Regions from separate parts of the Corynebacterium confusum genome, predicted to be linked through region 2. Evidence: predicted binding sites of a transcription regulator. Region 2 holds the regulator's gene; the other holds the start of a gene.
What was found. Region 2 encodes LexA, which represses DNA repair genes until DNA is damaged. Its sites were predicted from a motif close to CGAACANNTGTTCG; they were not measured.
Positions count from the first base shown of each region.

Region 1: the regulator LexA is predicted to act here: its motif matches at 3,805-3,818, upstream of CCONF_RS02525 (error-prone DNA polymerase).

Region 1 is NZ_CP047202.1:514,215-522,142, reverse strand. Features, by position in the region: gene CCONF_RS02535 (PH domain-containing protein) at 1-186, opposite strand, end outside; gene CCONF_RS02530 (helix-turn-helix transcriptional regulator) at 312-572, shown strand; gene CCONF_RS02525 (error-prone DNA polymerase) at 610-3,783, opposite strand; gene CCONF_RS02520 (MetQ/NlpA family ABC transporter substrate-binding protein) at 4,028-4,903, shown strand; gene CCONF_RS02515 (methionine ABC transporter ATP-binding protein) at 5,023-6,060, shown strand; gene CCONF_RS02510 (methionine ABC transporter permease) at 6,057-6,737, shown strand; gene CCONF_RS02505 (sucrase ferredoxin) at 6,875-7,762, opposite strand; gene CCONF_RS02500 (AMIN-like domain-containing (lipo)protein) at 7,893-7,928, shown strand, end outside.
Region 2 is NZ_CP047202.1:1,491,478-1,499,405, reverse strand. Features, by position in the region: gene CCONF_RS07010 (PTS fructose transporter subunit IIABC) at 1-238, opposite strand, end outside; gene CCONF_RS07005 (1-phosphofructokinase family hexose kinase) at 278-1,246, opposite strand; gene ptsP (phosphoenolpyruvate--protein phosphotransferase) at 1,696-3,477, shown strand; gene sugR (transcriptional regulator SugR) at 3,562-4,344, opposite strand; gene lexA (transcriptional repressor LexA) at 4,600-5,304, opposite strand; gene CCONF_RS06985 (hypothetical protein) at 5,732-6,007, shown strand; gene nrdR (transcriptional regulator NrdR) at 6,128-6,586, shown strand; gene hrpA (ATP-dependent RNA helicase HrpA) at 6,602-7,928, opposite strand, start outside.

The sequences.
Region 1 (7,928 bases), 980 kb from region 2:
CCAGGCCAGCCACGCGCCGAAGGCGGCGATGACGATAAGGCCCCAGTACCACCAGCTGGCCCAGAACAATCCCAGGGCGCCCACGCCCAGGGACAGGGCTATCAGCCAGATCGCGGCAATGATATAGCGGGCCTTGACCAAGGCTTGGGAGACCGGGTTGAGCTCCGGCGGGGCGACAGCGTTCATGCGCTTTAGCCTAACAATCCTGGGCGCGACTGCCGGGTAATAGCCGGGCGCTGCTCTCGGTCGGGTGCCTCGCGCCAGAAAACTACACCTTGACTAACCGTTATGTTTATATAATAATTTCTTGCATGTCCCCGAAGAAGAAGCCGCGCCGCCCCATCTACAACCGCGTGCGCCTGCTTCGCATCGAGCGCGACGTCTCCCGCGCCGAGCTGGCCGCGGCCGTGGATGTCAACCCCCAGTCCATCGGGGCACTCGAGCGCGGCGACCACTCGCCCAGCCTCGACCTAGCCTTTAGCATCTGCGAGTTCTTCGACCTGCCCGTCGAGGCCGTCTTCTCCCGCACCGAGTTCACCCCGCTGTCTAGCGAGCTCTACCAGCGGATCTAGCCGGGCCCTCCCGGCGCCTCCGGCGGCTGTCGCCCGCCTAGCGGAAGTCCCGCGAGCCGCGGCTGAAATATTCGCCGATATCCAGCGGCTCGAGCTTGTCCGCCACCACGCTGACCGCGCCCGTGGCATTTTGGACGATACCGCGGATGACCAGCGCCTTGGCCGTGCGCGCGAGCACCTTCTGCCGCTTCCACAGCCCAGGCGAGACCATCACGTTCATCGGCCCGGTCTCATCCTCCATCCCTAAGAAGATGAGGCCGGCGGCCGTCTGCGGGCGCTGCCGATGCGTGATGATCCCGGCCAGGCGCACGCGGGTGCCGTCCGGGACCGCGGCCAGGTCGCGTGCCCGCAGGATGCCGGCGGCATCCAGGGCCCCGCGCACCGCGGACATCGGCTGTCGGTCGTGGCTGACCCCGGTGGCGGCGATGTCTTGGGCCAGCAGCTCGAAGGAGGACATGCCGGGCAGGGCCGGCGCGGAGATCGCAGACATGCCGGGCAGCATGCCGGCGCGCTCGGTGGCCGCCACCCCGGCCTGCCACAGCGCCTGCCGGCGGCTTAGCCCCAGACAGTCCAGGGCGCCGGCCTCGGCTAAGGCCTCGACTTGGGCGACCTTCAGCCCCGCCCGGCGCGACAGGTCCGGGATGTCCGTGTACGGCGCGTTGGCCTCCACCCGCTCGGCCGCCTTGTCACCGAGTCCCTTGACCAGGCCCAGGCCTAGGCGGATGGCCACGGGACCAGGTGGGCCACCCGGTTGGGGTGGGGTGGGCCCGCAGGTCTCCACGCTCGATTCCTTGCCGGAGGCGTTGATGCTGACCGGGCGCACCGGCACCCCGTGGCGGCGGGCGTCCTGGATGAGCGACTGCGGGGAATAAAAGCCCATCGGCTGGGCGCGCAGCAAGCCCACGCAGAACTGCGCCGGGTAGTGGTGCTTGAACCAGGCGGAGAAATACACCAGGGAGGCAAAGGACTGGGAGTGCGACTCCGGGAAGCCGTAGGCCGCAAAGGCCACGATCTTGTTCCAGAGCTTGTCCGCCGTCTCCCCGGTGATCCCGTGGGTGGCGGCCAGGCCGGCGAAGAACTGGTCCTTCAGCGCGGCCATCTTTGCCGGCGAGCGCTTCGAGCCCATCGCGCGGCGCAGATCGTCAGCCTGAGCGCCGGTGAAGCCGGCGGCGTCGACGGCAATCTGCATCAGCTGTTCCTGGAACAGCGGGATCCCCAGCGTCTTGCCCAGGGACTTTTCCAGCACCGGGTGATCGTAGGTGACCTCCTCCAGCCCGTCGCGCCGGCGCAGGTAGGGGTGCACAGATCCGCCCTGGATGGGGCCCGGGCGGATGAGGGCGACCTCGACAACCAGATCGAAGAAGACGCGGGGTTTCAGCCGCGGCAGGGTGGCCAGCTGCGCGCGGGACTCGACTTGGAAAACGCCGACGGCGTCAGCCCGGCAGAGCATGTCGTAGACGGCCTCCTCCGCCAGGTCCAGCTCCCAAAGGTTGACCTGCCGCCCGGTGGACTCGGCCACCAGGTCCTGCATGTGGTGCAGGGCCTCCAGCATGCCCAGCCCCAGCAGATCGAATTTGACCAGGCCGGCGGCCGCGCAGTCGTCCTTGTCCCACTGCAACACCGAGCGGCCCTCCATCCGCGCCCACTCCATGGGCACCACGTCCGCAATAGGCCTATCGCACAGCACCATTCCGCCGGAGTGGATGCCCAGGTGCCGCGGCTGGCCCAGGAATTCCTCGGCGAGTGCGACCACGTCCGCCGGAGGCTCGTCAGTGCCCTTCGACCAGGCGTCCGCGCTGCCCTGCGGGTAGCCCAGGGCGCGGGCGGCGTCCCGGGTCGCGCCCTTGCGGCGGTAGGTGTTGACGTTGGCCACCTGCGCGGCCTGCTGGCGCCCGTAGGCGGAGTAGACGTACTGGATGACCTCCTCGCGGCGGCCGGACTCAATATCGACGTCGATATCCGGCGGGCCGTCCCGATCCGGGGACAGGAAGCGCTCAAAGAGCAGGCCCGCGGAGATGGGCTCCGCGTTCGTGATACCGAGGGCGAAGCAGACCGTGGAGTTGGCGGCAGAACCGCGGCCCTGGCACAGGATGTTTTTCCGGCGGCAGAAATCCACCAGGTCCGTGACGATGAGGAAATAGCCGGGAAAGCCCAGCTGCTCCACCACGGCGAGTTCGTGCTCTATCTGCCTTTTCGCGCGCTCGCGGATATCGGCCGGCCGGCTGGCGTAGCGCTTGCGCGCCCGCGCGTAGACCAGCTCGCGCAGCCAGGTCATCTCCGTGTGCCCGTCCGGTACGTCAAAGTGCGGCAGGTTGGGCACCAAAACGTCCCAGCTAAAGCTGCATTCGCGCCCCAGCTCGGCCGTGGCAGCCAGCAGATCCTCCCGCCCGGGCAGCAGACGCGCCATGTCCTCGCCGGAGCGCAGCCAGCTCGCCCCCATCGGGTGCTGGTCCGGGTCCGCCTGCTGCAGGGACTGCCGGTGGGCCAAGGCGTTCTTCGCCGCCGCCAGGCGGGCCTGGCCGCGCCGCGCCGCTGCCGGGCGGGCGCTCGCTATAGCCCGCAGCCCCCAGTCTTTTCGGGCACTATCTAACCGGCGGTGGCGGTCCGCGTCCGCCGGCACCATGGTGCTGGCGTATTCGAGCACCACGTTGCTGGCCCCGACGGTGCCCACCAGCTGGTCTAGCCGGTCCACCCAGTCCACGTCGGCGAGGTAGACCACCTCCTCGCCCAGGGCGTGGGCGACCTGCGCCAGCGGCGGGTAGGCGGTCTTATTCTTCTCCCCGGCCGCCATCTTGGCCTGGGCGATAAGCCGCGACAAGCGCCGGTAGCCCTCCGGGCCGCGCGCCAGCACCGTCAGGACGCCCTCGTCCAGGCTCAGCTCGGCGCCGAAGACCGTGGGCAGCCCGGCGCGGGCGGCGGCTTCGGCGAATTTCATCAGGCCGTAGAACCCGTCCCTGTCCACCAGCGCCAGGGATTCTAGCCCTATTTCAACTGCACGTTCGACCAACTCCTCCGGCTCGGACGCACCCTGCAGAAACGAGTAACTCGACACGGCGTGCAGCTCCGCAAACGACACCGCGGACTTCTTTGTTTCGCGCGGTACGTCCTGCTCAGAACTGTGGTTTACGGGTACAGGTATGAGCGCCGGGCGGCCAGAAAGGATCCTCTCCAGCCGCGACCAGCTCAGTGCCCGTCCGCCGTTAAACCCCACGGCGGACAGCTTAGTAAAATACGAACCGGTGTTCTAATTACTCGCGCCTTACAAACCGAGCAGTCTGTGAATATGCATAAAATCTGCAAGTAAATAGACAAAGCGGTATACGGGCTGTTAGGTTATAACCCACCGAGGTTGCGCGCCCCGCAACCCGCTTTATTACGCCTACCGGACGGCGCCCGGGCACTGCCCCGTAACACCGCCCGGCCTTATAAAAGTCACACAGAAAAGGACCATTCTCATGCAGATCCGTCGCGCTCTTGCCGCAGCCGCCGCCACCGTCGTGGCAGCGACCGGCCTCGTTGCTTGCTCCTCCGACTCCGAGGGAGGGGAAATCACCAAGGACTCGAAGATCTCCGTCGGCACCACCGACGCCTCCAAGAAGGCCTGGGCGGCGTTTGAGACCGTCGCCAAGGACCAGGGCTTCGACCTGGACATCGTCAATTACTCGGACTACACCACCCCGAACCAGGCCCTGGAGCAGGGCGAGCTGGACACCAACAACTTCCAGCACCTGAAGTTCCTGGCCGAGTACAACAAGGGCAACGGCACCGACCTGGTACCGATCGCCGCCACCGAGATCGTGCCGCTGGCCCTGTTCTGGAAGGACCACGACTCCCTGGACGGCATCGAGGGCGAGACCGTCGCGGTCCCGAACGACTCCACCAACCAGGGCCGCGCCATCAACCTGCTGGTCCAGCAGAACCTGGTCACCCTGAAGCAGGACGGGCTTTTGACCCCGACCCCGGCCGACATTGATGAGAAGGCCTCCAAGGTCAAGGTCACCCCGGTCGGCGCCGAGCAGACCACCTCCGCCTACAGCGAGGGCACCCCGGCTGTCATCAACAACTCCTTCCTGGAGCGCGCCGGCATCGACCCGACCACCGCGGTGGTCCAGGACGACCCGAACTCCGAGGAGGCCGAGCCCTACATCAACGCCTTCGTCGTGCGCTCGGAGGACGCCGACAACGAGACCCTTAAGGAGCTCGCCAAGATCTGGCACACCCCCGAGGTCCAGGAAGCCGTGCAGGAAGACTCCAAGGGCACGTCCGTTTCCGTGGAGCGCACCCCGGAGGAGCTGCAGGACATCCTCAGCCGCCTCGAGGAAGAGCTCTAAACTTCCTCCCGGCACCTTCTACCCCGCCGACGCGCCCAACTCAATGGCTACCGCGTTGCCGGGGTTGTGCCACGTTTAATGAACCCGCCACTGCACACGCAACAACCAAGGGGCTTTTAGTGACCGAATCACTCACTACCGGAACCCGCGTCGAGTTCCGCCACGTATCGAAGGTCTTTGAGCATAAAAAGACCACCACCCAGGCGCTCGACGATATCAACCTGGCCGTGGAGCCCGGCGAAATCATGGGCATCATCGGCTACTCCGGCGCCGGCAAGTCCACCCTGGTGCGCCTCATCAACGGGCTCGACACCCCGACCGAGGGCGAGCTGTTGCTGGGCGAGACCAACATCGCCGGCATGTCGGAGAAGAAGCTGCGCTCCCTGCGCCGCTCCATCGGCATGATTTTCCAGCAGTTCAACCTGTTTAACTCCCGCACGGCCGCCGGCAACATCGAATACCCGCTGCAGCTGGCCGGCGTGGCCAAGGCCGAGCGCAAGCGGCGCGTGCAGGAGCTGCTGGAATTCGTCGGCCTGGGCGACAAGGGCTCGAGCTACCCAGAGCAGCTCTCCGGCGGGCAGAAGCAGCGCGTCGGCATCGCCCGCGCGCTGGCCACCAACCCGCGCCTCCTGCTGGCCGACGAGGCCACCTCCGCGCTTGACCCGCAGACCACCCACGAGGTCCTGGAGCTGCTGCGCCAGGTCAACCAGAAATTCGGCATCACCATCGTGGTCATTACCCACGAGATGGAGGTCGTGCGCTCCATCGCCGACAAGGTCGCCGTCATGGAGGAAGGCCGCGTGGTCGAGCAGGGCTCCATCTACGAGGTTTTTTCCAATCCGCAGACCCCGGTGGCACAGCGCTTCGTGTCCACCTCCCTGCGTAACACCCCGGACCACGTCGAGGCCGACGACCTGCTGGCCCACGAGGGCCGCTTGTTCACCATCAACCTGACGGAAAACTCCGGCTTCTTCGGCGCGGCCGCCAAGCTGCGCGAGCGCGGCGTGTCCATCTCCATCGTTCACGGCGGGGTGACCACCTTGCAGCAGCACTCCTTCGGCAAGATGACCGTCCGCCTCAACGGCCCTGACGAGGCCATCGAGGAGTTCTACCACACCATGTCCCAGACCACCGACATTCAGGAGATCAAGCGATGACGACAACTATCTTGGCCGCAGCGGACTGGGGCCGCCTGTCCGGCACCCTCATGGAGGCGGTCGTCGACACCCTCATCATGGTCTCGCTAACCATGATCATCGGCGGCATCCTGGGCCTTATCCTCGGCGTCCTCCTCTACACCACCCGCCCGTCGGGAATCCTGGCTAACCGGTTTATCTACACGATCCTCAACATCGCGGTAAACATCATCCGGCCTATCCCGTTCATCATCTTGCTGGCGTTCGTGCAACCGGTCACCGTGGCCGTGATGGGCTCGTCCATTGGCCGCGAGCCCGCCACCTTCGTCATGGCCTTTGCCGCCACCTTCGCCGTGGCCCGCATCGTCGAGCAAAACCTCGTGAGCATCGACCCCGGCGTCATCGAGGCCGCCCGCGCGATGGGCGCCGGCCCCTGGAAGATCATCACCAGCGTGATCATCCCCGAGGCCCTCGGCCCGCTGGTGCTCGGCTACACCTTCCTGTTCATCGCCGTGGTCGACATGTCCGCCATGGCCGGCTACGTCGGCGGCGGCGGCCTGGGTGACTTCGCCATCGTCTACGGCTACCGCGCCTACGAGTGGCAGGTCACCGTCGTGGCCACCCTGATCATCATCGTCATGGTCCAGGCCGCCCAGTTCCTGGGCAACTGGGTCTCGGCCAAGATCATGCGCCGCTAACCAGCCCCCGCCACAACACACCCACCCCCGGCCAGCACCTAACAGCTAGAGCTAGTGCCGGCCGGGGGTTGTTTTATCTCCGGGGCGTCCACTGGCCAACGATGCCCCGGGTGGCTAACGATGCCCCAGGGCCGGTCTTAGGCGACTTCCCAGATGAGGGAGGACTTCGGCTCCTTCCCGCAGGAGGCGACGATGCCGTCATATTCGCGCTGGACCAGCTCGATGTCCCAGTGCCGCCCGTCGCGGTGGGTGACGCGCACCGGCCCGGAACCGGCGTCCGTGGGGCGCAGATCCGCATATCCCAGGTCCTCGCCGGCCTCGATGAGGCGGCGGGCGACCTCCAGCTCGGCGACCTGCCCGCGCTGGGAATACAGGCCGCGGCCGCGATTGGCCGGGTAGAAATAGCTGCCGTTTAAGGCCCGCTTGGTCATCTCGCGCGCGGCCTCCAGGTTCAGGCGGCCGAAGGAATAGCCCCACGGCATCAACAGCACCGAGGGGGCGAAGCGGTGGCCCTTGGTGTGGGAGGTCTCCCAGACAATCGCCGGGAAGATCTCGCCCAGCTGAGCGGCCAGCGGGCGACCCTTGATGGCGCAACACTTGTCGCGCTTGGAGTGGGTGCACACCAGCACCAAGGGCGTGTCCAGCTCACCGCCGCCGTTGCGGCCCGGGCCGGAAAGATCCAGGTTGAGGATATCTTCCGGGCCTTCCAGCAGGAGCATTTCCATTTCCCCGTGCTCGGCCCAGACCAGGTAGCAGCGGTGCACGCTGCCGACCTGGCGGCCGGCCCGGCCGGGGCGCCGAATGAGCTGGAGGCCCGCCTGCCCGTCGAGCTTGTCCTTCAGCCGGGCGGTGAGCTCCGGGGTAAAGGTGCCGCCGTCCAGGATGTCGTGGGACCACCCGCCGGGCCACTCGAAGAGGACATAAACGGATTCCTGCTTCGCGGAACCCGCCAGCGGCTCGACGCACACGTCGGAGCACAACGCTTCAGTCGCCCCGTTTTCCCCGATCTTTTCAGCTGTTGACATGACCGTCATTCTACCTCCTGCCGGCCTGCCTATAACCCCTAGCGGAGGCACTGCAATAATTTTATTTCCCTTCGAGTGAAATCGAACTCGTATTTTGTTTCTCCCTGGAAAAACCGCTACCGTAGGCACTATGTCTGTCCCTGACCGAGCCCGCCGGGCCCAAATT
Region 2 (7,928 bases):
ACGCCAGGGTCGGCTCGGTGACCGCGGCGGAGTGGCAGTGCGGGATGGCGACCTGCCCAGCCACGCCGGTGCGCCCCTTGGACTCGCGTTCGATGGCCGGCTGGGCCAGGCCGTCGACCTCCGTGGCGCGGCCGGTGGTGTGCACCAGCGTGGCCAGCTCGGTGATGACCGAGTCGACGGAATCGCCGAAGTGGGCATCAAGGGTCACCAGGTCGGCGGTGATGATCTCAGAAGCCATGAGACAGCTCCAATTCTTTAGGATTTCGGGAAAGGATGTTTAGTTATCAAGTTCGTCGAGCGTGGTGCCTGCCAGGTCGATCTGGTCCGGCCGGGGCAGGGTGGTACCGGCCAGGCCCGCAGCGGCCGTGCCGTAGGCGACGGCCTGGCGCAGCGCCTCCGGATGGGTGGTGCCCGCGGTGCGCGCCAGCAGGTACCCGGCGAGAGCCGAGTCACCCGCACCGACGGTGGAGACGACCTCGGAAGCCGGGGGCGTAGCCACCCAGGCCTCATCGGCGGTGACGAGTACCGCGCCGGCGCTGCTCAGGGTCACCAGGATTTCGCTGACTCCGCGCTGGACCACGGAGCGGGCCGCAGCCACGACTCCAGAATAATCGCCGCGCGCGGCTTGTTCCTCGAGCGCGAGCCCGTCCTCGCCGGCGAGCTGGCCGAGCTCGAAGCCGTTGGGCTTGAGCAGGTCCGGTGCGGCCGCCTCCAGGTTATGGGCAACTTCCAGCATGGGCTGGTCGGAGGTGTCTACCGCGATCCGGGTCTGCGGGGAGGCGCTGCGCAGGGCCTTGATGAGTGAGGAATACCAGTCGGTCGGGCAGCCCGGTGGCAGGGAACCAGCCAGGACGACCCAGTCCGCGTTCGCCGAGAGGGCGCCCAAACGCTGGATGAGCTCCTGCTGGACCTCCGGACCCACCAGCGGGCCGGGGCCGTTGATCTTGGTGGTGCCGCCAGAGGGATCGGTAATCGTCGTGTTCACGCGGATGGTCTGGTCGAGGGGGACCGCCTCGTAGGGCAGGGAGGCGTCTTCTACCAGGGAGAGGAAGAGATCCGAGGGGCCGGCGGGAAACAGTGCGATGGTGGGGTGCCCCGCCAGGTAGGCGGCGTGGGTGACGTTGATTCCCTTGCCGCCTGCGACTTGGGAAACAGACCGGGCGCGGTGGACCAGCCCGGTGGTTAACGGTTCATCGAGGGACAAGGTCGCGTCGATGCTGGGGTTAGGGGTCAGCGTCAAAATCATAGTGGGTGGGCTTCCTCCGGCGGGCGCTTCGACTATTCGTCCCGCGCTGCGCCGATTGTCGTCCTTGACCGCCGGCGCAGGGCGCCGGGCGGAGTGGACCAGGCAGCGGTTCGCGGCCGAGTGGTCGAGGGGTCAATGTCAACGAACTGTAACGTGTGTCAACGTTTGTAGATGTTTACTTGGTATTGTTGCCCGATTATGCCCGTATGTCAATGGGTATATGTGGTTTTCCGTGGGTCTCGGTAGACTGGGCAGAAAGTTGTTCTCTTGCGGAGCCTCCCCGGGGCCTGCCGACTCCTGCACCAGCGGGCCGGAGGCGCACGGGATTTAGCTCCGCAAGATCTCAGAATTCGTTTCTAGTGAGTACTGGCGAGCCTGAGTAGGATTGCCTTCACAACGCGTATATCGATCTTGTCTACTTTGTCTTCAGACGTAGGGAGAAGTTTTACATGACCAACACCGACAACACTGGCAGCACCGCCACCACCGGGTCGACGAGCGCTGAAGCTACCGAGGCTCAAGCGAAATCCGGGCAGCGGGGCACCATCGCGGGCACCGGTGTGGTGGCCGGCGTCGCCTACGCTCCCGCGGTGTGGGTACGCCCCCGCCCGCAGCTGCCGCAGTCCGGCGAGGCCATCGTCGCAGAAGACCAGCGCGAGGCAGAGTTTGCGCGCTTCCAGGAGGCCGCGGAAACCGTCGCGCAGCGCCTCGAGGGGCGTGCAGGAAGCGCCGAGGGGCACGCGGCGGAGGTTCTAAAGGCCACCGCCTCGATGGCGCGGGACAAGGGCTGGCACAAGACGGTGCGCAAGAACGTGCGCGGCGGCAACGGAGTGGAATATGCGGTCGTGGCTGCCACGGATAAGTTTGTCTCGATGTTCGAATCCGCCGGCGGCGTCATGGCCGAGCGCACGACGGACCTGAAGGACGTCCGCGACCGCGTCATCGCGGAGCTGCGCGGCGAGGACGAGCCGGGCCTGCCCTCCGTCGAGGGCGAGGCCGTGCTGCTGGCCGACGACCTAGCGCCGGCGGATACCGCTACGTTGGACATCGACCGGATCAAAGCCCTGGTGACCGAGCTGGGCGGGCCCACCAGCCACACCGCCATCATCGCACGCCAGCTGGACATCCCGTGCATCGTGGCCATGGGCGCGAAGCTGCGCGAGCTCAACGCGGGGGAGTGGCTGTTCGTGGACGGTTCCCGCGGGCTGGTCGAGACCGGCGCGGACTCCGAAAGCTCCCAGGCCGCCGTGGCCGAGTACCAGGCCAAGGCCGCCAAGATCGCCCAGTGGGAAGGCCCGGCGCAAACCAGCGACGGCTACCGCGTGCAGTTGCTGGCCAACGTCGCCGACGGCAACGCCGCGCGGCTGGCGGCCGGCACCCAGGCCGAGGGCGTGGGCCTGTACCGCACCGAGCTGTCCTTCCTCAACGCCTCGGAGGAGCCGAGCATCGACGAGCAGGCGCAGATTTACTCCAAGGTTTTTAACGCCTTCGGCGACCGCAAGGTCGTCGTGCGCACCCTGGACGCTGGCTCGGACAAGCCGATTAGCTACGCCACCCTCGACGATGAGGAGAACCCGGCGCTGGGCGTGCGCGGCCTGCGCATCGCCCGCGACAACGAGTCGCTGCTGACCCGGCAGCTCGACGCCATCGCCCAAGCCGCCGAGCAGCGCCCGGAAGGCGCGCAGACTTGGGTCATGGCGCCGATGGTGGCTACCGCGAACGAGGCCCGCTGGTTCGCCGGCCTGTGCCGAGAGCGCAACCTAATCCCGGGCGCGATGATTGAGGTCCCCGCCGCCGCCCTGATGGCAGATACCATCATGCCGCACCTCGATTTCGTGTCCATCGGCACGAACGACCTGACCCAGTACACCATGGCCGCGGACCGCCTGTCGCCGCAGCTGGCGTACCTGACCGACCCGTGGCAGCCGGCCGTGCTACGGCTTATCCAGCACACCTGCGTGGTCGGCAGCGACAACAACGTCCCCGTAGGGGTCTGCGGCGAGGCTGCCGCGGACCCGATGCTCGCCGCGGTGCTCACCGGGCTGGGGGTTAACTCCCTGTCGGCCGCCTCGACCGCCGTTGCCGGCGTGGGTGCGCAGCTGTCTGAGCTCAGCCTTGAGGACTGCCAGAAGATCGCAGCAGCGGCCGTGTCCTGCGAAGGCCCCTCCGAGGCCCGCGAGAAGGTCCGCGAGCTCATCGAGGAATTCTCCCGCCCCGCGGCAGACAACTAAACGCCGCTGAAAAACTACACCCGGCGCAAGCCCACAGCTTAGAGTGGGGCCTGCGCCGGGTGTCCGGCATCTGGGGACTGGGCCTTAGGCGTCGGCGGTGACGACGGTGATTTCGCGCTCGCGCAGCGCGTCGACGAAGCTTTGCGGCGCGGCCGAGTCCGTGATGACGACGTCGATGTCGGAGATCTTGGCAAAGCTGACCAAGTAATCGTTGCCCAGCTTGGAGGAGTCGCACAGGACAACGACCTTGCGGGCGTTGGTGACGAACGCGGCCTTGATGGCCGCCTCCTGCGCGTCCGCCGTGGACAGGCCGTGGTCCAGGGTCAGGGCGTTGGTGCCGATGAAGGCGACGTCGGCGCGCAGCAGCGCCATGGTGCGCAGGGCGGTGTCGCCGACTACTGCCTGGGAAATGCCGCGCACCGTACCGCCCAGCAGCTGGACGTCCTTGATACCGTTATTAGCCAGCGACAGGGCAATGGGCAGGCTGTTGGACACGATGGACAGCTGGTTGGCCAGCGGGCTGGCGGCAATCAGGTCGCTTAAGGCGTTCGTGGTGGTGCCGGCGTCCAAGAAGATGCTGCCCGGGGTCTCGGGGAGGAATTCGAGGGCAGCTTCGGCGATCGCGGACTTTGCCCCGGTGGCCGAGCGCGAGCGCGTGTCCAGGGTGAACTCGGCGGTCTGGAAGGTCTGCGAGGCCACCGCGCCGCCGTGGACCCGGTGCACCACGCCCTCCCGGTCCAGAACGGCCAAGTCGCGGCGAATGGTTTCTGCGGTGACGTCGAATTTGTGGGAGAGTTCCGTGACATTGACGCGTCCCTCGACGGCGGTGAGGGACGCAATCTGCCGACGGCGTTCTTCTGCATACATGGGGGAGTTCTCCTCGGTCCGTGGGTACGCACGCTGATGGGCCAGCGCACACGGTGAAATGGGTCTACTCAAATTGTCTCAGAAAAACCGCGTGGGCAAACACAAACAGAAAAACCCAAGCGCCCGATTCTTGGGTTGCTTGGGTATTTCTTGAGGTAGATCGGGCAAACCGGACCAGGGAACACACACGCGGCGTGAGATTTTGTATGCCCGATTACCTCAGAAAGGGGGAATAACGCGGGAAGTTCCGGGGAATTAAAGCTTGCGCATCACGGAGACGACCTTGCCCATGATTTCTGATTCATCCCCGTTGATGGGGGAATAAGCGTCATTGTGCGGCAGCAGCCAGACGCCGGTGGAGTCGCGGTGGAATTCCTTGACGGTTGCCTCCTCGCCGTCCAGCAGGGCTGCGACGAAGTCGCCTTCCTCCGCCGTGGACTGCGAGCGGACGATGACCCAGTCCCCGTCGAGGATGCCGGCGTCCCGCATGGAGTCGCCGACGACCTGCAGCATGTAGAGGTCTCCGCCGCCGACGACCTCGTCCGGCATGGGGTAGTAAGTATCAATGTTTTCTTCGGCCGTAATGGGGGTCCCGGCGGCAATGCGCCCGACGACGGGGATGTAGCTGACTTGGCCTGCGTCCGGCGGGGTCTGGGGGAGCTCGGCAGACTTGCTGGCCTTCTCAGCCTTCGCGTCTTCCTTTTCGGTGTTGAGGTGGCGGACATCGACCGCGCGCGGCTTGTTGGGATCGCGCCGCAGGAAGCCCTTTTCCTCCAGCTGCCTGAGCTGGTAGGCCACCGAGGAGGTGGACTGCAGGCCGGCCGCGTCACCGATCTCGCGGATGCTCGGCGGGTAGCCGCGCAGGAGCACGGCGTCGTGAATGACCTCGAGGATGCGCCGCTGGCGGGCACTCAAGGAGTCCAGGCTGGGCTTCTGTGAGGATTTGCTGGGTCGGGCCATGGTCTTTAACTCTCCAAGTTGGTTGGCAGGTCGGATAGTCGGTCACAGGCACTGTGGGCCCGCGTAAATTCCTACCTTCATTTCTAGCATGAAAAGTACAAATGTTCGAGACTTTCGCCCGCGCGCTAGACAAACTCTGGGGAGCCTGCTATAAATCGAACACAGAACCTAATTCGAACATTCGGACGAAGGAAAGCCGATGCCATGTCGGAGTCCAGATTTAGACTCGGTGGCACCAAAGAAAGGAAGGATTACTATGACTCTCGCCTTTGAAGACCGCCGTATTGCTGACACTGAATATGCAGCTTACCGCTCCGGTACTCTCGCGCCTTCCGTGGTCCCCGCGGCTGCGGTGTGGGAGCCTTCCGTCCGTGTTTCCGAAAACCGCAATCCCAGCGCCGGTTGGCTGGGAGGTGGACCGGCTGGCGTGGGCGATCGTTATTCTCGAACGCTCACGCTGGATAATCGAACAGACCGTCGTTCGCAGCCCGCGCTTAGTGCTGAGGATTTCGCAGGGCAGCCACGTGGGGCGGTCTCCGAGCAGGCGCGCCAGAAGGGCAACTACGCGCTCGGCGCTGTGTTCGGATTCGCCGTCTTCCTGGGCACGTTGGCGGCGGGCATGGGCCTGGTCGACGGCGCGGATGCGGCCGGTTCCCTGGGCACGGCGGACAGCGCCGTGACCCAACAGGCCACCCTGAACTAGGAGACGGGCTAGCCCGCCCGGTTGAGGCTCGCTCGGGCGCAGTAGACTGGTAGCGCATCCGCTTAATCTGCTCTGGCGGATTGAGTCGGAAAGCTAGAAAGATACGGGGAGCGAGCCACATTGTATTGCCCATTTTGTCACCACGAGCAGTCACGCGTTATTGATTCCCGCGTCGTTGACGCGGGCACGTCCATCCGCCGTCGGCGCGAGTGTTCTTCGTGCCGGGGCCGTTTCACCACGGTCGAGAAGGCGGTGCTGTCCGTGGTCAAGCGCAATGGGCTGTCCGAGCCCTTCAGTCGTGACAAGCTGATCCGTGGCGTGCGGCGCGCCTGCCAGGGCCGCGACGTCTCGGATGACGCGCTGAAGCGCCTGGCCCAGGAGGTGGAGGAGACCGTGCGCAGCCATGGCAGCTCCCAGATCAATGCCAACGATATTGGCCTGGCCATCCTCGACCCGCTGCGCGACCTCGATGAGGTGGCGTACCTGCGCTTTGCCTCCGTGTATAAGTCCTTCGACAGTGCGGACGACTTCGAGTCGGAGATCCGCCTGATGAAGCGGCGCGACCGCACCAGTTTTTAGGCTCCCGCTGCGGCGCTAGGCCAGCTTGTCGACCGCCTTTTGGATGCGCCGCAGGGAGACCGCGTGCGCGGTGCCGAGGCGCTGGGCGAACAGGGAAACCCGGAGCTCCTCGATCATCCAGTAGATATCGCGCACCGCTTTGGTCTTCGCGCGGCCGGCCGGCAGGGAGCGCAGGCGATTGTTGAGGTAGGCCTTGGCCTCATCGACCTCGGCTTGGCGGTCCGCGTCCTTGTCCGGATCTAGGTTCATCTCCTCCAGCCGGATGCGCACGGCTTGCAGGTAGCGCGGCAGGTGCCGCAGGTGCTCGATGCCGTTTTTCGTGATTGCTTGCGCCGGAAGCAGGAAATCCAGCTGGGCGCGGATGTCGTCGATGGCCGGGCCGGTCCACTTGTTGAGCTCGTCGGTGATGCGGCCGTATTCGACTAGGCCCGGGGCGATAGCGACGACCATCTGCCGCACGCGCCCGGGAACCGCCGGGGCGATCTTCTTGCGCAACTGGTCGAATTCCTCTGGGGAGCGCACCGGGCCGCCGGCTTCCAGTAGAAGATCGCGGAGGGCTGCCACGCGGGCGTCGGAGACCAGGCCGTCGGCCCCGCCGTGCGGGTAGTTGTCGATGGCCACGCGCTGCTGCAAGGGCAGGCCCTTGACCATGGGGCGCGGGTTGACGGTGATCTCCCGCATGAGCAAGGTCAGCGTGGTGGTCAGCATGGCGGCATCGGCCGCGGCCTTGGTGGGGTGCGCCTTGACCTCGACGCCGTCCTTCGTGGCGACCAGCGCGGGGTAGGCGGTGACCTCGTGGCCGTCTACCGTAGTGCGGACCTCGTCGTCGATGGAGCCCAGATTATCCGAGCGCCATTCCTTGACCGCCCCGGACTCCGAGATGCGGCTGACCTTCGAGACCGAGGACTTAATCGAACCGGCCTGGCGATGGACCAGCGCGGAAAGATCGCGGTCGGAGTCGATAATCTTTCCCCGCTTGTCGATGGCCGCGTAGTTCATGCGCAGGTGGTCGGGCAGCGACTGCGGGCGGAAATCCACGGCGTTGATGCCCTGGCCGCCCAGCTCCCGCAGAACATCGGCGAGCTGTTCGGTAATGGGCCCGGCGTAAGGGACCAGCTTGTCCAGGGCGCGCTCGGCGAACTCCGGGGCAGGCACCACCGTGCGGCGCAGGGCCTTCGGCAGGCTGCGGATGAGCTCCGTGACTAACTCCAGGCGCAGGCCCGGTACCAGCCAGTCGAAGCCGGTGGTCTCCAGCCCGGCCAGCATGGGCACGGGGACCTGGATGGTCACGCCGTCCAGGGGATCGCCGGGGCTGAAGTGGTACGACAGGTCCAGCTCCATG